Regions from separate parts of the Methylotenera sp. 1P/1 genome, predicted to be linked through region 2. Evidence: predicted binding sites of a transcription regulator. Region 2 holds the regulator's gene; the other holds the start of a gene.

Region 1 (12,118 bases), 520 kb from region 2:
ACGTGGGTCGATGGTCAGCTCAGATACAATAAGCCAGAATCTAGCACGGGTGTTTTTAGCCAAGGCGTGTTTAGTGAGGTGGAGCCGCACACACTATTGCACATTGCGCAGCAGTGGCATCATAAATTAAGCGGTGCTTTCTCCCACCGCCAAGCATGACAAGTATGAATGGGATGAATAAAGATGAGTAATGTTGATAGCGCCGAGCTAGATAAATTTAGCGTGTTAGCCCATAAGTGGTGGGATAAAAACAGCGAGTTCAAACCGTTACATGAAATCAATCCATTGCGTTTGCAATACATTGATGCGCGTAGCCAGTTACGTGGCAAGCGTGTGCTGGATGTTGGGTGTGGTGGGGGTATTTTGTCTGAATCCATGGCTCAAGCTGGCGCAATTGTGACTGGCATTGATTTGGGTGAGAAAGCGCTCAATGTGGCTAAACTACATAGCTTAGAGTCAGGTGTTGCTGTGGATTACCAACGTATTGCAGTAGAAGCATTTGCGGCGGCACAGCCTGCCTCGTTTGATGTGGTGACCTGCATGGAAATGCTAGAGCATGTACCAGACCCCGCCAGTGTTGTGCGTGCTTGTGCGCAGTTGGTGAAGCCGGGTGGACAGGTATTTTTTTCTACTATTCATCGCAACCCTAAGGCCTATTTGCTGGCCGTGATAGGTGCGGAGTATATTCTCAATATGTTGCCACGTGGCACGCATGATTATGCCAAATTTATCAAGCCTTCTGAGCTGGCATCATGGATGCGTGATGCGGAGCTCACATTACAAGACCAAGTTGGGCTGCATTATCAACCGTTTACACAACAGTACTCACTTAACAGCGATGTCAGTGTGAATTACATGGTGCATGCACAAAAGGCAGAAGCGTGAGTTCTATACAAGCCATTTTTTTCGATCTGGATGGCACGCTGGTAGATACTGCGCCAGATTTGGGCTACGCACTGAATTTGCAATTGACGCGTCACGGCAGGCCAACATTAACCGATGATGAGATTCGTCCATTTGCGTCACATGGCTCGCGTGGTTTATTGGGATTGGGGTTTGGTGTGACGCCAGAAGATCCTAATTTTATTGTATTGCGTGATGAGTATTTGCATTTGTATGACCAAGTGTTTACTCGGCAACCCAAGTTGTTTGCGGGCATGCAAACCGTGCTGACTGCGTTAGATGAAAGCCAAATTCCATGGGGCATTGTGACCAATAAGCCTAAACGCTTTACGCAGCCACTGGTGGCAAGCATGGGCTTGCATGTGCAAGCTGCTTGCGTGGTGAGTGGTGACGATGCGCCACAGCCTAAGCCATCCCCGGCCACTTTGTTGATGGCATGTGAACAGATTGCTGTGGACCCTGCAAATTGTATATATGTGGGCGATGCAGAGCGTGATATACAAGCAGGAAAAGCCGCAGGCATGCAGACAGTCGTTGCGTTATTTGGCTATTTGGATGCCGGTGATAGGCCTGAAGCTTGGGGGGCTGATGTCATGATTCATCAGCCTGAAGAATTGTTGGATTTTATTTGAGCTAGAAATTTAAGCTATAAAATCAGCTGGAAATCCGTTGGGCCAATCATTATATTCAGAGTAAAGAGTCTCATTAAGCAACGACTTTTCGCTCAATTAGCGCGGTGGAGAGCGTGCCACTATCTACATACTCTATTTCGCCGCCCATAGGTAAACCCCGTGCGATGCGGCTTACGGCAATACCGCGGGCTTTCACCATTTCGCTGATATAGTGAGCGGTAGCTTCACCTTCGCTGGTGTAATTGGTAGCCAGAATCACCTCTTGGATGACGCCGTCTTGCACGCGCTTAATGAGTTTGTCTAAGTGAATTTCTTTCGGGCCAATGCCATCAATTGGCGACAAGCGACCCATCAGCACAAAGTACATCCCCGCGTAAGATTGTGTTTGTTCCAGCATCATTAAATCCGTAGGCATTTCCACCACGCATAACATACTAGGCTCGCGCTGCTCAGCGTTACACAATGCACAAACGGCTTGTTCACTAAAGTTATTACATAGTTGGCAATGGCCAATCGTATCTAGTGCGTGCTGCATGGAGTATGCAAGCTGTCCTGCACCTTTTCGATCACGCTGCATCAGGTGGTAAGCCATGCGTAATGCAGATTTTGGCCCTACGCCTGGCAGGCAACGCAGGGCTTCGATCAATTGCTCAAGGGCGGGTGGATTTTTCACAAGGTAATGTGGGTTAAATTAGAAAGGCATTTTAAAGCCGGCTGGCATGACTGCACTCATGCGCGCGCTGGAGGTGGCTTCCACTTTTGCTTTTGCATCTTTTAACGCCAGCAGTACTAAGTCTTCTAATGTTTCTTTGTCGTCCATCACTGCATCATCAATCACCACACGCTTGACATCATGGCTACAGGTCATGGTGATTTTAACCATGCCGTTGCTTGCAGAGCCTTCCACTTCAGTTGTGGCTAGTTCTGCCTGCGCCTTTTGCATGTTTGCTTGCATTTGCTGGGCTTGCTTCATCATGTTGCCCATGCCGCCTTTCATCATTTGAATGCTCCTTTATTAAATGAATTATTGAACAGGTTTAATTGAGTTAGGAATAATCGTGGCGCCAAAATCGCTCATCAAGGATTGCACAAAATGATCCTGCAAAATAGCGGTTTCGGCATTCGATTGAATCGTCGCTTTTTCAATCGCTATTTGCTTGGCAGGGGTATTGGCCTCGCTGCCGATTTCAAACTGTAATTTGATTTTACGCCCAAAGTGTTGATGTATCGCATCGCTTAGTTTGTCTTGATAGTTTGGACTCGCTAAATGCTTGTGCGTTTCAGCCACTTTAAGCGTAATGCTGTGCTCGTCATAAGTGACCATTTCGCAGTTTTGTGCCAATGCACGTGCCAAGCCTAGTTTGAGCCGCTGTTCTACTAGCGTACGCCAATCTCCGTTAAAGCTGCGCTCGTTTGACTCTTGTTGTGCATCGGCCAACGTAGGTTCTGGTGCTATTGGCCTGCTAATAACGGGTTGAGGCAATGTTAATTCCGTTGTGCTAGATGCTAATTGCGGTGCGGCAGGGGCTACTTCTGGCACGGCTTTACGCTGATCGCCTAAGTTGGCGGAGACATTAGTAGTGTTGGTAACGGCTTTGCGTTCTGGCTCGCCAGAATCTGATAGTTTTTCTTGTGGCGTAAAGGCCAACATACGCAGCAGGGTCATGGTGAAGCCTGCATACTCATCGGGCGCTAACCCGATATCACGGCGCCCCAGAATGCTGATTTGGTAGTAAAGCTGCAGGGTTTCAGCAGAAATGGTCTCGGCTAACTGCAAGAGTGCAGCACGCTCTGGCAAATCATTGGCAATGGTTTCCGGACAGGTTTTAGCAATGGCAATTTGATGCAGTATGCCCGATAGATCGCCCAGTGCCGCTTCAAATGAGATGCTACGGGTGTCCATGACTTTTGCTTTGGCAATCAGCGCAGCGCTGTCATTCGCAAGCAGTGCCTGCAAAATCTCATATAGATAACTTTGGTCAATTGCGCCCAGCATGCTGCGTACTTCTGCTTCATTCACGGTTTGGTTGCCATAAGCAATGGCTTGGTCTGTGAGCGAGAGCGCATCACGCATGCTGCCGGCAGCGGCACGCGCAATTAAATGAATAGCGCTGGCTTCAAACCCAATCTGCTCTTGTTGCAAAATTTGCGTGAGATGTTCTGTAATCGTGGTGCTTGCCATTTGACGCAAGTTAAACTGCAGGCAGCGTGAGAGTACCGTTACCGGCACTTTTTGTGGGTCAGTCGTGGCCAAAATAAACTTCACATGTGCCGGCGGTTCTTCCAGGGTCTTCAGCATGGCATTAAATGCGCTCTTAGAAAGCATGTGCACTTCATCGATGATATAGACTTTAAAGCGGCCTGCTGTGGGTGCGTATTGTGCATTTTCAAGCAGCTCGCGCATCGCGTCTACTTGTGTGTTGCTGGCAGCATCTACCTCAATCAAATCAATAAAGCGGCCTTTATCAATCTCTGTACAGGCATTGCATACGCCACATGGCGTAGCGGTAATGCCTTGCTCACAGTTAAGGGATTTGGCCAAAATACGCGCGATGGTTGTTTTGCCTACACCGCGTGTGCCGGTAAACAAATATGCATGATGCAAGCGTTGTTGCTCTAGCGCATTGGTAAGCGCGCGCACGACATGCTCTTGCCCGACTAAGGTATTAAATGATTTGGGACGCCACTTACGTGCGAGTACTTGATAAGACATCTAGTGGCCTTTGCGTCAATACGTTAAATGATACATGGGTACGTAACATGCCAACACTTGATGACTAGATGATGTGTCCGGCATGTAAAAGTGCTAAACGTTTGGCATGCATGTGAACGATCCAATCAAACAACGTTATCTTCCATACAAGTGGAGGAGGCGAGCCAAACCCCCGGCACTTGCTCAATAGTTGTGGCTGCTTGCTTCCGCATCTGACCAGGTTGGCTACTTTACAATGCGGGGAGGCCCGCCAAACAGTATTTTACAATACTTTCCTCCGTTCAACTTCACTTCGCGTGGCAATTTTTCTCTCACTGGTCTTATCACTCACAGATGAGGCCAGCCAATCTTGTTAATAAACTGCGCTAATTTTAGCAATTAGAGGGCTTAAGTGTGCTTTTTCAAGCATTCAAAATCATGCATATCGCGCCAAAATGCTATGACGACAATTGTCCATTTAGGAAATCTCAGAATTATTATGGCAACGCCTCAACCCAAAAAAATTGTATCGGCACCCGATATCGCACGCGAGACCATTAAGCAAATGGCAATGCGCCGCGTTGAGCCTACGCCCAATAATTACGAGCTTATTTACAATGAGATTGCGGGTGTTCCGCAAAAAGAAACCTTAAACAGTGCGATTAAAAAAGCATTGAAGCAATTACCAAATCAGAGCACAGAGCAAGCCAATTGGATCAACCGCTGGGAAAAGCTATTGAAGCAGGATAACTGGTCCGGGCTAGCCGATGTGTTAAATGAGGGCATGGACAGCAGTGTGACCCAATCCAAACAATGGCCCGATGCGATTCGTCTTTTACTCAAAGGTTGGGATGCGCGCCGTAGCAGTACCGATATTGCGCGTAAAAGAGAAACGCTGGAACGCGTGCTGATTAATTACGGTAGCGACTCTCAGCTGTCTACCAAAATTCAAAATCTAGCGACCAGCTGGGGTGCGAATGAGCCAGTTGGCGAGAATGCGATGCCAGCATTGACCGAGCCAGATGAGGCTAATCAAGCTGACACGACATTACTGCAAAAAATCGACAATAAATTGAGCGCTGTCATCGGCGTAGGCAATGATGAAACTAAACAGTTTCATGAGACTTTCCAGATTTTACAAGACATGTTGAAGCAGTCATTGAACCACGGATTGATTCCACGTTTAGATGGCTACCCGGAATTGCGTGAAGAAGCCTATGAACTAGCGGTGTTGACTGAAAAGGCCCGCAAATTAAAAGACTGGCAGTTTATGGCCAAGCAATTTAGAGCACTGCTGGTGAGAGTGGAACTGATTGGTGCAAACGAAGAAGGCATTAAACAAGATTTATTAAGATTGCTCAAATTGCTACTCAGCAATATCAGTGAACTGGTGGCCGAGGATCAATGGCTAAGAGGGCAAGTCGCTACTGTGCAAACCATTATCTCTGGTCCGCTAGATCGCGTGCAGATTCAATCGGCAGAGAAAAGCTTAAAAGAAGTCATCTATAAACAAGGCATGATTAAACATAGTTTAATCGAAGCAAAAAACTCCTTCAAAACGATGATCTCTACTTTTGTGGACCGCTTGAAACATATGGCGGACACTAGTGGTAGCTATCATGAAAAAATCGAAGTCTACGCTGATAAGCTCTCTGAGACTGATGATATTTTGAGAATCAATGAGTTGTTAGAAGGCCTGATGCGCGATACGCATACCATGCAGGCAGACATCATGCGTTCACGTGAGGCATTGCTACATCAACGTGAAGAAGCAGAGAGCTCACAAGAGAAAATCAAAAAACTGCAAGAAGAACTGACACAGCTGAGTGAAGCCGTGCGCATGGATCAACTTACCGGTGTATTAAACAGACGTGGTTTAGATGACGCACTGACCACTGAAATTTCAAGGTTTGGTCGCGGTGGTGGCCCATTAACATTGGCGCTGCTGGATATTGATAACTTTAAACACCTCAATGATACCTACGGGCATCACGTGGGAGATGTTGCGTTGAAACATCTGGCCAATGTCGTCAAAAAAACCATTCGCCCAACCGACATTGTGACCCGGCTTGGTGGTGAGGAGTTCGTCATTCTGTTGCCAGATACCAACATTGACGAGGCTGTCATTACCATGACACGTTTGCAACGCACGCTGACCAAAGAATACTTTTTAGGCAATAACGAGCGCTTGCTGATTACGTTTAGCGCAGGGATTGCCTTGTTTAAAGTAGAAGAAGATCAAACAGGTCTGATTCACCGTGCCGATCAAGCCATGTATTTAGCCAAGAAATCTGGCAAAAACAAGGTGATGACTGAGCTGGATTTAGCCAAAGCGCAATAGGAACACGCCGGATGTATACCACTTTTGATGTAAGGAAATTCAATTGTTAGCACTTGTCGAATCACAGTTAATTTTAAAATCACTCACATTGGCGCCTACCGATGAAATTTATGTGTTGGATGCCACTACGCTGAATTTGCTTTATGCGAGTGATGAGGCACAAAAGAGAATCGGCAATGATGAGTTAATGATTCAACCTGAACAGTTGGAAGCAATCCTCGGGGTGAGTTCAAAAACTTTGGTCACGTATGTAAACCAGCAGCGTGACAAAAAAGCACTGTTCGAATTGAGCGTCAATCAGCCGCTGCCTGAGGCTGGGGTTCATAAAAATCAACTCCGTGTTATGCTAATACAATCAGGTCAAACCGAATATATTCTTGTGACAAAAAGCGAAATCTCCCCTAACGAAAAAGTAGTGATGGCACTCAGCGAGAGTGAATCGCGTTTCCAAGCCATTGTCTCCAATATTCCTGGCTTGGTGTTCCAAATGCAAATGACGGCTGATCACGAAGTGAGTTTTCGTTATGTGAGTGACGGCTGTGAAGCGTTACTAGGACTTACCGCAAACGACTTGCAGGTAGATGCACAGCAGTTGTTTTCTATTATGAATACGCGCGACCGCCAAGATTTACGTGCCAAACTCATCAGCAGTGCGCAAAGCCTAGAAAAATTGGATTGGGAAGGGCGGGTGTGGATTGATGGTTGGCAAGATACCAAATGGATTAACTTGCGTGCCACTATTAGCCAGTTAGGCGATGGTGTGGTGCAGTGGGATGGCATTATGCTGAACATCACACAAAGTAAATTAGAGAAGTTAGAGATTGAACAGTCACGCCGTGAGCTAGAGCAATTGACTGCCCATATGAATCAAGTGAAAGAGCAAGAGCGTATTAGCATTGCGCGCGAGATTCATGATGACTTGGGTGGTAATCTAACCGCTATTAAAATGGGCCTGGCCAGCATTGCACAACAAATCGCTGCACAGCAATCCGTATCTTTAGAACAAACCGCTAACTTAGAAGCGATTGTGAACCGTACGTTTGAAGCGGTACATCGTATCTCTGGCAATTTAAGACCGAGCATTTTAGACCTTGGTATTGTCGATGCAGTTGAGTGGCAGGTGAATCAGTTTAAAAAACAAGTCGGTTTAAAATGTGTATTTAGCACTAATCAAGCAGAGATCATGCTTTCCACAGAGCAATCGATGGCTTTATTTAGAATCTGCCAAGAATCACTTTCCAATATTGCGAAATATGCCAAAGCCTCACAAGTGAATGTGAGCTTAGAAGCCTCGGGCTATGAAGTAACACTACGAGTGATTGATAACGGTATTGGTATCAATGATGTGGATAAACTAAAAACCAACTCATTTGGGCTTCGCGGTATGCAAGAACGTGTGTCTGCATTGAATGGTAGCTTATCTATTGGCGTGGTAGACCAAGCGAGTAGCGGTACCAAAGTAGAGGTCACTTTGCCGATATAAACCCCGTTATAAATTCATCACTTCTCTTGTAGTTTCGATAGTTAGTTAGCCACCCACAGGGTGGCTTTTTCATTTTGTAATTTTAATTAACTGTTTAAATACAATTATTTATTAATAAATTATCAAAAATTTACACTTATTTTTTTGTTTGGCACGCAATTTGCTGTTAAGTAATTAACAGTTAAGGGGTGCGTATGAACAACAAAAAAATTAGAGTGATTGTGGTAGATGACCATGCCATTTTAAGATCAGGCATCAAACAAATCTTATCCACCACCGGTGAAATTGAAGTGGTTGCCGAAGCAGAAAATGCGACTGAAGCGATTAAATTTGCGCGTGAGATTGAGGCCGATGTGATGTTGCTGGATATTTCACTGCCAGACCGCAGCGGCATGGACGCATTGAAATGCATCAAACGCGATAATCCTTCACTGTCTGTATTGATGTTGTCTATGTATATGGAAGATCAATACGCTGTACGCGCTTTAAAATCAGGGGCTTCTGGCTACTTATGTAAACACAGCGCATCTAATGAATTATTGTCAGCCATTCACGCCTTAGCCAAAGGCAAAAAATATATTACGCCAGAAGTGGCCGAGATTTTGGCTGAGCAAGTCAGTGATGAAAAAACACAAAATCCGCACGAGACACTTTCAGACCGCGAATACCAAACGATGATCATGATTTCATCGGGCTTCTCTGTGAGTGAGATTGCCGAAAAATTATCGCTCTCTGTAAAAACAGTGAGTATGTACCGCACACGTTTGTTAGAAAAAATGCATTTACGTCATAACTCTGACATCACGCATTACGCGATTAAGAATCAACTGGTTTAGATCTATCGGGAGGTAGTCCTCGGGGTTTGCTATGCAAACCCCATTTTTTTGCCTCGCATATCTACGTTTGTGCACTAATTCTCCTCAAAGTTTATCTTAAGAGATAGCTGGTTTTTGTCTCTTTGTTAATCCCTTCACCACACAAAATAATCGCTATCATGCTGATATATCGTATTTTTTAAGGAGTCAGCCCTAAATAAAAAGGTATTACCCTAAAGTTTTGAAAATGATAGCCGACATCATATTCATCGGGTCTGCTTAATCGGTAATTGTTTGAGGTTATGTGGGTTAAGTAACTGTTTCATAAAAAGTTTTGTTCTTACCCTAAACTTTTACAAAAGCTTACCGATAATAGATTTAAGTGCGACGCAATATGAAAAGTTGCCAAGCGAACAGTAGGGTGATTTGAATATTTTATTTTATTTAGGAGATTTATCATGGCTGCAGTAATTAATACAAACATTGCTTCATTAAACACACAACGTAACTTGAGCGCTTCACAATCAGGTTTAAATACATCTATCCAACGTTTGTCTTCTGGCTTACGTGTAAACAGCGCGAAAGATGACGCTGCTGGTATGGCGATTGCAACACGTATGGACTCACAAGTACGTGGCATGAACGTAGCGATGCGTAATGCAAACGATGCGATTTCTTTTGCACAAACTGCTGAAGGTGGTTTGAGTAAAGTAACAGACGCATTACAACGTATGCGTGAATTGGCAGTGCAATCTGCCAACGGCAGTAACTCTGCTGGTGACCGTACAAACCTAGATGCTGAGTTCCAAGAACTAGCTGCAGAGGTGACACGTATCGGTACAGCTACTAAGTTTAACGGTACAGCAGTGTTTGGTGGTGGTTCAACTACATTCCAAATCGGCGCTGATTCTGGCGACACGATCTCTGTATCAGCAGTAGCTGCAGCAACCATTACAGGTAGCGTTTCAACAGCAGCAGCAGCAACAACAGCGTTAGGTGCAATTGATACAGCGTTAGATGCAACGAATACTAAACGTGCGACATTGGGTGCGGTACAAAACCGTTTTGAAGCTGTGGTAGGTAACTTGCAAGTGGCTTCAGAGAACCAATCAGCAGCTAAATCACGCATCATGGATACAGACTTTGCTGCAGAAACAGCTAACTTAACACGCGGTCAAATCTTGCAACAAGCAGGTACAGCGATGTTAGCGCAAGCAAACTCACTACCAAACAACGTATTGAGCTTGTTAAGAGGGTAATTCGTAACTTGAGTAAATTGACTTCCACAGGGCGAAAGCTCTGTGGAATTTTCAGTAAGATAGGGAGTACAACATGTTCCAATCTTCTTTAGATGCATACGGTACAGCTAAATTAACTGCTGTTCCAGGAAGTCAAACCGTTCAGGCCACTAGTGGCCTAAAAGTCGTTACGAAGCCAGAAGAGTCTTTACCAGCTGCTGTTGAATTAGATAGAGCAACATTGACTGGCGCAGTGAAGAAATTGAATGATTATGTAGCGCCTGCGTTACAAACCATTCAGTTTTCAATTGATCAGGAATCTGAGCGGATTGTCGTCAAAGTCGTCGATACCGCCACCCAAAAAGTGTTAAGACAGATTCCTAACGAAGAAGTAATGGCGATTACCAAGACGCTGGATAAGTTACAAGGCTTGGTGATTAGACAAACGGCGTAACAGCAAGCGTGCGCTTTAATAGGATGCAGTAAATATTAAGGATGGATAATTATGGCAACAGTCTCAAGTACCTCAGCAATTGATGTTAATTCAATTGTCAGTAGCTTAATGAGCGTTGAACAACGACCGCTCACCTTAATTACCAACCAAAAAACTGCTTACGAAGCTAAGCTTACGGCTTATGGCACTTTAAAAAGTGCACTTTCCACGTTTCAAACTTCGGTCAGTGCACTGGCAGCTGCTTCCAAATTTAACGCACAATCTGCCACATCTGCCACGCCTAGCATGTTTACCGCTACGGCAAATGGCAGTGCAACTATTGGTGATTACGCAATCACCGTGAATCAACTCGCAAAATCACAGAAAATTGCTTTAGATGGAGTGGCCAATACCACGGATGTCATCGGCACTGGAAAATTGACCATAGCGTTTGGTACGTATGCCCCTGAGATTGTTTCACCCGCCACGCCTGCTAGCTTTACTGCCAATCCAAACAAGACCTCATTTGATGTCACTATCGATGCAAGCAATAACACGCTAGCGGGTGTGCGAGATGCGATTAACGCTGCCAATGGTGGCGTGACGGCCACCATCGTCAATGATGGTACTGCCAATCGCTTGGTGATTACCTCTAAAGAAACGGGCGAGGTGAATAGTCTGAAGATTACCGTAGCCGATGATGACGGTAATCCAACGGATAACACGGGTTTATCGAGATTGGCTTATGATCCATTATCGACTGCGGGCGCTGGCAAGAACATGAGCCAGTTACAAGCACCACTGAATGCCTTACTCAATATTGATGGCATTGATGTAGTCAAAGCCAGCAATAGTGTGAGTGATGCGATTGAAGGCATTACCCTTAATTTGCTAGGCACCAGCAATAGTCAGCCCGTCAATTTGGCTGTGGCGTCCGATCAAGCCAAAATCAAAGAATCGGTGACGGCCTTTGTGGATGCGTATAACAAGCTGAACGATACCTTGCGTACCCTCACCAAATATGACGAAACTGGAAAATCTTCCGGTAAGTTGTTAGGCGATGCGACTGCACGCAATATCACGGCGCAAATTAAATCTGTGGTGACCAAAGTGGTGGATACGGGCGGCACGATTACTTCGTTGACCGACATTGGCGTGAGTTTTCAGCGTGATGGTAAATTGGCATTAGACAGCACTAAGCTGACCGATGCGATTAGCAACCATTTTGATGATATTGCAGCATTGTTTTCGACCTCTGCTAGGACTTCGGATGCGCAAGTATCTTACCTTGGTAGCACCAGTAAAACACAATCTGGCACCTATCCCATTACAGTTTCGCAATTAGGTTCCGATAATACTAATATGCTAGGCATGATCAACGGTGTTGCCGGCACTGGTTTGAATCAAGAGTTGATTGGTGCAGCCGGTGATGTCAGCGAAGGCTTACGAATTAAAGTGACCGGAGGCAGCACAGGCGCACGCGGTACAGTGACTTTTGTGAAAGGCTATGCTGCACAGTTGGATGATATTTTGGATGGTTTGCTGGACGATGAAGGTTTGCTGGCAGCTCGTACGGATGGC
Region 2 (12,118 bases):
ATTTAAAGTCAATTCAGAGAAAGTAGCGGATGGCTTGATTGATACTGTGAAAGATTTGCTGAAAAACAAATAAATCGAGGTTACTTATGCACGCACCATCATCAGCAGCACAAGCATCACGTTCGGCAATCACGTTTGAACAAGATGCCTTATTGGTGAATCAACTATTGTCTGATTTGCAAAAAGAGCAGGCTGCATTAGTGGTGTCTGACATTGATGCAATCGAACAACTGATTGATAAACGTTTGGTGCTGTTGCAGCAGTTGAGCGTTGCAGCTAAGAATCGCTATGATGCATTGGCACAGCAAGGCTACGAAGCGAATGAAAAAGGCATGGCACAATGGCTAAAAGCGCAAGCCAAGCCAATATTGAACCGCGCTTGGGAAACTTTTCAGAAGGCTTTAGTGCAAGCAAAAGAATTGAATCGATTAAACGGCGTACTCATCAATAAACATTTCAATCGCAACCAACAGGTGTTAGGCCATTTACAAGGCGAATCTGTACGCACAGATACCTACGGTAAAAACGGTCAAGCTAAATCACAGCATTATCTGCGCAGCTCACTCGTTGTTTAATAAAGTTTTACAAATCAATTGACAACCATCAAGAATGTTAGCATCATTCTGCTTTAAATCTACTCCATAAATATACATCAATAAGTGTATGTTTATACAATAAAAACAATAAGTTGAACATCGTTGCTTTTGAACATACGTGTGGTTTTCTAGATTAAATGGGCTTGACACAAGTAGGCTTATCAATTGCAGCAAGTAGAAATCCGTTTGACTTGATTAGATTGAAAGTTGAATATGGAACCTACTGACCCATCTGTGGATAAAGCTGGCAAACACGCTTTAGACCTGCTTTCAAAAATCACCCTGCACTTACAAGGTATGATTTATCAATTTCGGATGAAATCTGATAAATCCACCAGTATTCCATTCTCCAGTCCACAAATCAAAGAGCTGTTTGCGCTTAACCCTGACGATGTGAAAGACGATGCCAGCGCATTGCTTACGCGCATTGACCCACGTGATTACGATCGCTTTATATTAGCTGGCCGCCAATCTGCACAACAGTTGTCTGCTTGGCAGTGCGAGTTCCGTGTGCATTTGCCAGATGGCAGGGTACGTTGGCTGTTTGGCAACTCTACGCCTGAGTTAGAGCCGGATGGCAGTATATTGTGGACCGGTTATATCAAAGATATTACCGAGAATAAACAGCTAAAAGAAGCGGCCATCATGGGTGGCATTGCATTACACGCAAAACTGGGTTCCATTCCGGATTTGTTGTTTGAATCCGATGAGCATGGCATTTGCCTATTGGTGCATTCGGCCTCGCAAGAGCTGTTGGCCGCTTCGCCAAATGCTTTTATGGGCGAACCCATTCATGAGTTTCTGCCATCGCAGGCTTGTGAAGCGATTTTAGCCGCCATACAAGAAGCTAAGCAGCACGGACGCTCTCAAGATAAGCATTTTAGTTTGGAGATTTTGCAAGGTAAACGCTGGTTTGAGTTGTCTGTGGTAAATAATGTAAAAGACGATGATGCGCACACCTATGTTGTGTTGGTGCGCGATGTGACCGAACAGAAAAAAACACAAGAGAAGCTGCGGATTGATGCCTATGCTTTCCGTGCCATCTCTCAGGGGGTATTGGTGGCCGATGCTAACCGGAAAATTGTAGCGGTCAATGATGCGTTTACTAGAATCACTGGTTACTTGCTGAGTGATTTGCAAGAGCAGCATTTGGATTTTTTATACTCGGCGCATACCAATGCTGATGCCTTATTAGAAATTCAGCAACTACTTACACAGAATCTCTCTTTCTCTGGGGAAGTCATCAGCTATCACAAAGAGGGAAACCCGTTCCTGAACGAGCTCACCATCACGCCGGTGCTGGATGAATATAATGCAGCCAGCAATTTTGTGTGTGTGATCCGAGACATTACAGAACAAAACGCACTGCACAATGCCATTGAGGAGTCTCGTTATTTATTGGTTACTGTGATTGATGCTGCGCCATCGAGAATTTTTTGGAAAGACAAACATTCACGTTATTTAGGCTGCAACAAAGCATTTGCCTTAGAAATGGGCTTAAGCGACCCTTCTGAAATTTATGGGAAAAGTGATGAGGACTTTTTTCCGTCAGCGCATGCCGAAAAATTTAGGCAGGATGATGCTGCGATTATGGCCGCGGGTGTGCCTAAGTTGTTTTACGAGGAAGAAGTCACCAATGGCCAAGGCAAACATGATTGGGCACTGAAGTCCAAAGTGCCACTCAGCAATGCGCGTAATGAGATTATTGGCCTACTTGGTGTATTTGACATTATTACTGAACGTAAACAAGAACAAGAGAAACTGCGTAAAACCCAGCATGCATTATTGGAGTCTAGTGAGCGTTATGTGGATTTGTACGAGTTTGCCCCGATTGGCTATTTAACAGTCAATGAGCAAGGCATGGTGTCAGAAGCCAATTGGAAAGCTAGGTCTATTCTTGGTATTAAGCGCAAAGAATTAGGTAAAGAGCGCTTTGCACGTTATGTCGCGCAGCAAGATAAAAAGTATTGGCAATCACAGTTTGCTGCATTAAAAGCGTTGCAAGAGGGTGCAGAGCTAGCATTTGAGATTGGGTTAGCAGACGAAGAAACTGGGACACATGTTGATGTAAAACTTACATGCGTACGTACGCATGTGACCGAAGACCATGCGATGGTCAGAATGACGTTGTTTGATATTACAGCCAGCAAGCAGGCCGATTTTGAGCTAAGGCAGAAAGAAGCGTATCAACGTTCTTTGTTGGATAATTTCCCATTCATGGTCTGGTTAAAAGACAAAGATAGTCGATTCTTAACCGTGAATGAGGCGTTTTTGTATGCATGCGGTGCCGATACTTTAGAGCAGGTGATTGGCAAAACCGATTCAGATTTTTGGCCACCTGATTTGGCTGATTCTTATAGATCTCAGGACAAAGCGGTCATGATTAGCCGTGAGCCCAAGACGCTGGATGCAATTATAGAGGTGGAAGGTAATCGTTTATGGTTTGAAGCTTACAAATCGCCAGTCATTGTAGAAGACAAAGTCGTGGGTACAGTGGGCTTTGCCAGAGATATTTCTAACCGTCGACGGATATCAAATTACGAGCAATTTAGAAGTCGCATGCTGGAACTGGTGGTGCGCGAAGAAAACCTACAAGTGCTTTTAGATAGTATTGTAGCGGGTATTGAACAGCTCAATCCCTCTATGTTTTGTTTGATTGCCATGCTTGCGGAGAATGGAAAGCAACTGACAGTAGTATCTGCCCTAAGTTTGCCAGAAGGCTTTGTGGATGCACTAGAAGGCATGAAAATCGGCATGGGAATGGGCTCGATTGGTACGGCGGCATTTATTAAAAAACGGGTGATTGTAGAGGATGTGATGACGCATCCTTACTGGACTAAGAACCGAGAAATTGCCCAGAAATATGGCATTGGTTCCAGTTGGGCGGAGCCCATTATTGGGGCAAAAGGCAATGTGCTGGGTGCCTTTGGCATTTATCACCATGAGGCGCATGCGCCGGATGAGTACGACATGATATTGATTGAGCAATCCGCGCGCCTGATCAGCATCGCCTTAGAGCGTAGCGAATCCATTTCTAAGATTGCGCACTTAGCCTATTATGACGACGTCACCGGCTTGCCCAATCGCAGATTCTTATTTGAGCAACTCAAGCGTTCCATGGCGATGAATCTTGAATCTGGGGCCAATAGTGCGCTGATGTATCTGGATTTAGACCAGTTTAAAACGGTGAACGATTCACGCGGCCATGATATAGGCGATATGCTGTTAGTAGAGGTGGCCAATCGATTAAGAGCCAATCTGCAAGCTGCCGATACGATTGCACGCGTAGGTGGCGATGAGTTTGTTGTGCTGGTCGAAAACCTAAGTAGTGAGTTGATTGAGGCGGCCAAGCAAGTAGAAATTGTCGCAGATCGTATTTTAAAAGTACTGAACAAACCATTCACGATTGCCAAGCAAAAACATCATAGCAGCGCCAGTGTGGGCATTACCCTGTTTGGGCAGCAGAAAATGGATGCAGAGGATGTGTTGCAACAATCTGATATTGCCATGTTCCAGGCCAAAAAAGCAGGGCGCAATACCTTTAGGTTCTTTGACCCCAAAATGCAAGCCAACATCACAGCATTGGTGGGTTTAGAAACAGAGCTGAGAAAAGCCATCAACGAATGCCAGCTCAAACTCTACTACCAAGTGCAAGTCGATCATTTAGGACAGCCATTTGGTGCGGAAGCGCTCATTCGCTGGCTACACCCAGAGCGCGGCATGATTTCGCCGGCCGAGTTTATTCCTCTGGCGGAAGAAAGTGGTTTGATTATCCCGATTGGTACATGGGTGCTAGATACCGCTTGTGCACAAATCAAAGCATGGCAGGCGGATCCCAATACCCGTGAGCTGACTTTGTCCGTGAATATTAGTGCCAAGCAGTTTAGACAAGTGGATTTTGTGCAGCAAGTGAAAGCCAGCATACAAAAACATGGCATTGATGCGATGCATTTGCGCTTAGAGCTGACAGAAAGCATGTTGTTGGAAAATGTAGAAGAAACCGTAGAGTACATGAATGCGCTGGGGCAGGTTGGCGTGCAGTTCTCGCTAGATGATTTTGGTACGGGTTATTCATCGCTGCAATATTTAAAGCGGTTACCGCTCTATCAGCTTAAGATAGACCAGTCTTTTGTGCGCGATATTGTGACAGATAGCCACGATAGGACGATTGTGCGTACGATCATTGCCATGGCGCAAAGTATGTACATCGGCGTGATTGCTGAAGGGGTGGAAACCCATGAGCAGCGCGAACTTTTGCTTACCAATGGGTGCCGTCGTTACCAAGGTTACTTTTTTGGTAAGCCATTGCCCATTGAGCAATTCAATGCAATTTTAAAGCTGAGTAAACAATAATACGCATGCCAGTTATGGCACTTGTGGTGTGATTTCTTGCAGTTTGACTTCTTGAGGCTTAATTTCTAGCGTATCTTGCAATTCGTTTTTTGTCTCATACAAAATCATGATCGATACGCGACGGTTCTTTGCCCGACCAAACTCGGTGTCACTACTGCTAATAGGTTGGGTAGCGCCGTAGCCTAGTGCGCTTAAACGCGTTTCTACTACGCCTGCTGCATTTAGCATGCGTACTACTGTACTGGCACGCACTGCGGAGAGCTCCCAGTTGGAGTAAAACTGGTGTGTATGTATCGGCGTATCGTCAGTGTGGCCTTCTACCTGAATCAAGCGTTGGTTGGCGTTCAAAATCACTGCGATTTCGTTGATGATTTCCACAGCAGAATCTGCAAGGTCTGCGGAGCCAGAGTTAAACAATACGCTGTCGTTAATATCGATGCGCACGCCACGGTTATTTTGCATCACTTGTACTTTACCATCCTGTATCATCAGCGCAAGCTTGTTAGAAAGATCAACGCCTAACTTAGCCATGTTTTCACGCTCACGTTTCGATTTCTCTTGATACAAATAACTCAGTGGTAATGGTTTAATCAGCGATTTTTCCGGTTGCGGTTTTACGTCTATTTTTTTTTGCTGTGGCACTGTTGGTGCGCTATCGCCGCTAAATGCAGTATCTATGGCGTTAGTCAGCGCATTGTATTTGCTGAGATTCACGGATGAAATGGCATACATCACCACAAAAAAGGCAAACAGCAGGGTAATAAAGTCTGCATACGATACTAACCAGCGGTCTGAGTTATCGTCATCATCGTCCAGTGGTTTTCTTCTAATCATGATTCGTCACATCAGTGTAAGTAAGACTGCAAACGCTCTTCCACAATTTTCGGATGGTCGCCGCGTGCAATCGATACCCAGGCATTCAGTAGCATTTCTCGGCGCATCATCTCGTGCGTAATCAAGGCTTTAAGCTTGCTGGCGATGGGTAAAAACACTAAGTTAGCAAAGCCTACGCCATAAATGGTGGCGACAAAGGCAACTGCGATACCACTGCCCAATTTGCTGGGGTCAGATAAATTTTCCATCACATGGATTAAGCCAATTACTGCACCTAAAATGCCAATGGTGGGCGCGTAGCCACCCGCTGCACTCCAAATTTTGGCGGCATTGCGTTGTTTGAGTTCATAAAAATGGATATCAATCGCACAAATCTCACGAATACGGTCAGGCGGTGTACCGTCGATCATCAGTTGTAAGCCTTTGCGAATGAACAGATCAGTTTCGCGGCCTAAATAACTTTCCAACATAAAAATGCCTTCTTTACGTGCATATGTGGCCCAAGCGCTGATGCGTGCAGCCAACTCACGGCGATCGTCATGTGGCGTGATAAATACATGTTTCGCCATCACTACGCCTTCTATAAAGCTTGCATAATTGGTTTGCAGCAATACTGCGCCGCAAGTGCCAAATAGCACAATCAGCAGCGCAGCTGGCTGTACCAATGAGGCAATTTGCCCACCCTCTACCGCTTGGCCAACAACCAGTGCGAGCAGGGCAATGGCTAGGCCAGCTAAACTACCCCAGTCCATGCTCTTTCTTTCAAATGTGCACGTAAGCGGCCAACCGCTTGGCTATGTAATTGACATACGCGGGATTCGGATACGTTCATGACGGCACCAATCTCTTTGAGGTTGAGCTCTTGCTCGTAGTAAAGTCCCATCAATATTTTTTCACGCTCGGGCAACGCTTCAATCGATTCAATGAGCGCATCACGGAAATCACTTTCCAGCAGGCCTTTGATCGGGTCGCTGTTCTCGTCGTCTACATAGCGGTCTAAAAAGTGCTCACCACCACTTTCATCATCATGAAAGTCTTCGTAATACACCAGTTGATGGCCTTGGCAATCGCCCAGTGTTTCGTAGTAATCATTGAGCGAGACATCCAACTTTTTAGCAATCTCGTTTTCTGAAGGTGCTCTGCCAAGTTGTTGTTCCAACTGATGGATAGCTGCTTCAATATCACGCATATTCTTGCGAATGCTACGCGGTAGCCAATCTGCGCTACGCAACTCATCTAACATAGAACCACGGATACGCTGGGCTGCATACGTTTCAAATTGCGCGCCGTGCGTGTCTTCATAGCGGTTAATCGCATCCAGCAGTCCTATCATGCCAGCCTGTATTAAATCGTCTAGCTCAACACTGGGCGGTAGTTTTGCCTTGAGTTGATAGGCGAGTTTTTTCACCATGGTGGCATGCTTGGTCAGCATTTCACTTTTTTGATCGTGTTTACCAGTAACTGTATACATAAATAACCTCTGGCCTAAATTCAGGCAAATTGTGCAGGCGTAAAATCTGCAGGAGTAGCGTGCTTATAATCTAATTTAAGTGCCATTTTCTTAAACGCGTTAGAGGCGGTTGCCAATGGAAATGCCTCGATGACAGATCGGCCTAATTGCGAGGCTTTGCTCAAATGGTCATCTTTTGGAATCGCACCAAAATACTCTAAATCAATGCGCATATAGCGTTTAGCCACAGATGAAATATTGTTAAACACCACTTTGGCTTGCTGTTCAGTAGCATCGTCCACAATGATGCCAAAGTGACGACGGCCTAATTGACTGTAGACCTTTTTAATCATGGCATACGCATCTTTAATCGATTCTGGCTGACGCGTGAGCTGGATAATAATTTCGCCATCGTTGAGCAAACTAATGGGTAGTAAATGAGCCTTATTGAGTGAAGCGTCTACCAATAAAATCTCGTACTGATCGGCCAAGGTATGAAATACTTGGGTTAAGTATTCGCTCATGGTGTGATTCAACATCTGATCCAATTGGCTTTTCTGCATCATTTTGGCAATGGAGAAACCATGTTGCGATAAATGAATGGCTTTGTTTAATCCCATTTTTTTACCGGCAGTATCCACCAAAGTAGGTAGGGCGTTAATGCCATAATAAGTCTCAGAAGACTCTTTAGAGGCATGGATGACTAATGTCTTATTGCCTTGGTCGCTGATCGATGCTGCAAGATTCGTCATCAGACGAGATTTATCTTGCGTAGCGGCAGCCGAGATAATAGAAATAATACGTGGCGCAGGCGCCGCCATGATTCTACGTAAGCCAGCCGCTTGGTCTTGTGGCACATTAAGCATGGTTCACCTCCGTCGCTTTCACGTAATCTGCGTAGTTATCTACATTGGCCACCACAAATGGCAATTCTTCTTCCAAGTATTGGAAAGGCCAGCTGGTCGAATTCAATGTCAATGCTCTGGAAATCAACTCTACTTTGTTGGCCACTTGCATGTCTTCTGGCACGCGTTGACCGTGCGTGGTGTAGTACAGTTTTAATTTCTCGCGGATGATGACGTCTAAGGTATTGCCAATGGTCGCGGCTTCATCCAATTTAGTGATAATGCAGCCATCCAACGCGCGGCCTTTATAGGCACGGATCACATCAGTTAATGTTTCACCGGTGCAAGTAGCGTTCAGGCACAGCAGCTTTTTGATATTCACATTCATTTTAGAAAGCATGGCGATTTGTTCTGTCACCATGCGGTCACGTTGGCTCACACCTACGGTATCCACCAAAATGCAGTGTTTGTGTTTGAGTTCATTCAAGGCGATTTTCAAATCGGCTTCGTCTTTCACGGCATAGACCATCACGCCTAAAATCTTACCGTAGATACGCAGTTGCTCATGACCACCAATCCTGTAGCCATCTGTAGTGATGAGGCCTAAGTTTTGTGTGCCATGCTTCATGACATAACGCGCTGCTAATTTAGCAGTAGTAGTGGTTTTACCCACGCCAGTTGGGCCTACCAAAGCAAATACGCCGCCTTGGTCTAATAATTCGCTTTCGTCTTTAATCGTATCCAGATTTCTGGCCAATGCACCTTTGATCCAAGCCAATGCGCGGTTCATTTCCAGGCTGTTTGGTAATTTTTCTGCCAACTGTCTAGAAAGTGATGCGCTAAAGTTAGCGGCTAATAAAGTGCTCAATATTTTGGCTTTCACCGGGTTGTGTTGCAGATTGTTGTTCCATGCCATGGCCGTTAACTGTGTTTCCACACGGCTACGCATGCCACGCATCTCATTCAACATCATGCTAAATTGTTGACTTAACTCTTGGTGAGACAAGCCGCTCATATCGTCATTTGCTTGCATATCAAAACTTGGTTGTTCCATAGCTGCGCGTCTAGAAGGCGCTTCTTGTCTAGGCGAAACTTTGGCTGCCGGCATTACCGCTTTGGGTTTTTCTGGCACAAACTCTGGCGCTTTTACAGCACGTTTGTTTTGATTGAGAATGGAAAGCAGGGTAGGCGCATCCGCGTAATCCTCTTCCTCTTCATCCTCAAACGTTTCTTGTGGAAGCTGCATGGTCGGACTGTCCAGCATATCTGCGCTGAGAGGGCTGAACTGATTCGCCATCGCATGCATGTCTGCCTCGCTGACTGCAAGAATCTCATTGCCGCCATTACTGGCACGGTTAGAAATAATCACCGCGTCTTCGCCTAAGGCTTTACGTACCATGCTCAACGCTTCGCGTGAGTTTTTTCCGAAAAATCGTTTAATGTTCATGCTTGACCTCCAATAAGACTAGTGACGCGAATGGTTTTTGAATCTGGTAATTCTTCGTGTGACAACACGCGAAGATGTGGAACGGAACGGCGTAAAAATTTTGCAAGTGCTGCGCGTAATGGCGCTGGCACTAATAACACAGGGGTTAAGCCCATTTGTTCGTGTTGTTTAGAGGCAGTCTCGGCTTGTCTGGCTAAGGCTTCGGCAATGCCTGGCTCTATAGATGTATTGTTGGCTGCATTGTTTTGTAAGGCTTGCAATAAAATGCGCTCTAGGTTGCCGTCTAACGTCATGGCAGTCACTTCGTTACCAATTGGGAACAAGTCTTGCACAATGGCGCGACCCAGTTTCACGCGTACTAGCGCAGTCAAATCGCCAGCATCTTGTGTTTGGATTGCATGCTCGGACAGCGTTTCCAAAATAGTACGCATGTCACGGATATGCACACCTTCTGTCAGTAAGTTTTGGAGCACTTTTTGTACGAGTGCGAACGATAAGAGTTTAGGCACTAAGTCTTCAACCAATTTAGGTGATTCTTTACCTACGTGATCCAAGAGTTTTTGTACTTCTTCACGGCCTAATAGTTCGGCTGCGTGCATCGAAATCATATGGTTAAGATGGGTGGCAATCACGGTGCCAGCGTCTACCACGGTATAGCCCATGGCTTGTGCATGGTCACGCATGTTGGCGTCTACCCATACTGCTGGCAAACCAAAGGCTGGGTCTGTCGTCACGGCACCTTCTAATTGGCCTGTCACCGTTCCTGGATCAATCGCTAAAAACTGACCAAAGTTTGATTCACCTGTAGCTACCTCAACCCCTTTAAGGGTGACGCGGTAGCTGTTTGGGCGTAACTCTAAGTTATCGCGAATATGTACGGTAGGTGCTAAGAAGCCAACTTCCTGTGCGAATTTTTTGCGGATACCTTTAATGCGTTTAAGTAAGTCACCGCCTTGTGCTTTATCTACCAATGGAATCAGGCGATAACCCACTTCTAGGCCCACGATATCGACCGGCACTACATCATCCCAGCTGGCTTCTTCTACTTCTGTGATGACTTCTGCCGGTGCTTCTACTTCTGGTTCAAGCGCTGCTTGTGTTTTTTGCTTGTCTACCACATACGCAATACCCGCCAAAATAGAGGCTAGTAATAGGAACGCAAAGTGCGGCATGCCTGGAATCAAGCCAATACCACCGATAATGCCAGCAGTCAGGTAAATCACAGTTGGGTTATTGAATAGTTGGGTAATCAGTTGGCCGCCAATGTCTTCGTTGTTGGCTACGCGTGATACCACCACACCAGCTGCGACAGAGATAATGAGTGAAGGGATTTGTGCGACTAAGCCATCACCAATCGCTAATAAGGTGTAATTTTTAACGGCATCACCAAACTGCAGATCATGTTGCACCATGCCCACAATCAACCCGCCGACAATGTTGATGATGATGACCAAGATGCCAGCAATGGCGTCACCACGTACATATTTACTGGCACCGTCCATCGCGCCGTAGAATTCAGATTCTTGGCCCACTTCGGTACGGCGACGACGTGCTTCATCTTCGCCAATCAAGCCAGCGTTTAAATCCGCATCAATCGCCATTTGTTTACCTGGCATCGCATCTAAAGTAAAGCGTGCGCCGACTTCTGCAATACGGCCAGCACCTTTGGTAATCACGGTAAAGTTAATGATGGTGAGGATAATGAATACCACGATACCCACTGCATAGTTACCACCAATCAAGAAGTGGCCAAACGCTTCAATCACTTTACCTGCTGCGTCTGGGCCAGTATGACCTTCTGTCAGTACTACACGGGTAGAAGCCACGTTGAGGGATAAGCGCAACATGGTAGTCATCAGCAACACAGTAGGGAAAGCAATGAAGTCCAAAGCTTTTCTAGTTTGCAGACCGATCATCAAGACCAAGATAGACAACGCAATATTAAAGCTGAAGAACACGTCCAGCATAATCGCTGGCAATGGCAAAATCATCATGGCCAATAGCATGATGATGATGACTGGTGCGGCAGCGGAACGTGCGCCCATATTGGCTAACCATGGAGGTAAGTTGTTCATGCTAAGCCTCCTTGTGCCATTAAGTTAGGTGCTGGGATCAAGCTATGTGGGTCTAGTGCATCAGGTACTGGCAAGGCTTTTGGTACTTCTGGTTGGTAGCCGCCTTGTTGTTTAAACATACGCAATTGGAATACATACGCTAAGACTTCAGCCACTGCCGCATATAAAGCTTCAGGGATTTCTTGATCTAGTTCTGTATGAGCATATAAGGCACGGGCAAGTTTAGGAGACTCGAGCGTGACAATATTGTTATCTTTGGCAATCTCACGGATTTTAAGCGCAACAGCATCTGCACCTTTGGCCACTACAATCGGTGCGCTCATGCCTGCTTCTTGGTATTTCACAGCAACGGCGTAGTGGGTTGGGTTAGTGATGACCACATCCGCTGTTGGGATTTTTGACATCATGCGGCGGCGTGCCATCTCACGTTGTTGTTGGCGAATCTTGGCTTTGATTTCTGGATTACCTTCGGCTTCTTTAGATTCTTGTTTGATCTCTTCTTTGGTCATTTTGTGTTT

The links. Region 2 encodes FliA, which starts transcription of late flagellar genes. Its sites were predicted from a motif close to CTAAAGTTNNCNNAAANNNTGCCGATANNA; they were not measured.
Region 1: a site for FliA is predicted at 9,212-9,241, ahead of A3Q3_RS0101005 (flagellin). Genes of this name have one in related genera too.

The regions. Positions count from the first base shown of each region.
Region 1 is NZ_ARWC01000001.1:208,774-220,891, forward strand. Features, by position in the region: gene A3Q3_RS0100960 (TRZ/ATZ family hydrolase) at 1-159, shown strand, start outside; gene ubiG (bifunctional 2-polyprenyl-6-hydroxyphenol methylase/3-demethylubiquinol 3-O-methyltransferase UbiG) at 184-885, shown strand; gene A3Q3_RS0100970 (HAD-IA family hydrolase) at 882-1,535, shown strand; gene recR (recombination mediator RecR) at 1,609-2,208, opposite strand; gene A3Q3_RS0100980 (YbaB/EbfC family nucleoid-associated protein) at 2,227-2,535, opposite strand; gene dnaX (DNA polymerase III subunit gamma/tau) at 2,560-4,248, opposite strand; RNA gene ffs (signal recognition particle sRNA small type) at 4,404-4,500, opposite strand; gene A3Q3_RS0100990 (GGDEF domain-containing protein) at 4,727-6,568, shown strand; gene A3Q3_RS13440 (sensor histidine kinase) at 6,612-8,051, shown strand; gene A3Q3_RS0101000 (response regulator transcription factor) at 8,246-8,887, shown strand; gene A3Q3_RS0101005 (flagellin) at 9,325-10,125, shown strand; gene A3Q3_RS0101010 (flagellar protein FlaG) at 10,199-10,558, shown strand; gene fliD (flagellar filament capping protein FliD) at 10,610-12,118, shown strand, end outside.
Region 2 is NZ_ARWC01000001.1:729,441-741,558, reverse strand. Features, by position in the region: gene flgM (flagellar biosynthesis anti-sigma factor FlgM) at 1-73, shown strand, start outside; gene A3Q3_RS0103420 (flagella synthesis protein FlgN) at 87-575, shown strand; gene A3Q3_RS14105 (EAL domain-containing protein) at 810-4,949, shown strand; gene motD (flagellar motor protein MotD) at 4,962-5,783, opposite strand; gene A3Q3_RS0103405 (flagellar motor protein) at 5,795-6,535, opposite strand; gene A3Q3_RS0103400 (RNA polymerase sigma factor FliA) at 6,517-7,254, opposite strand; gene A3Q3_RS0103395 (hypothetical protein) at 7,275-8,099, opposite strand; gene flhF (flagellar biosynthesis protein FlhF) at 8,092-9,525, opposite strand; gene flhA (flagellar biosynthesis protein FlhA) at 9,522-11,600, opposite strand; gene flhB (flagellar biosynthesis protein FlhB) at 11,597-12,118, opposite strand, start outside.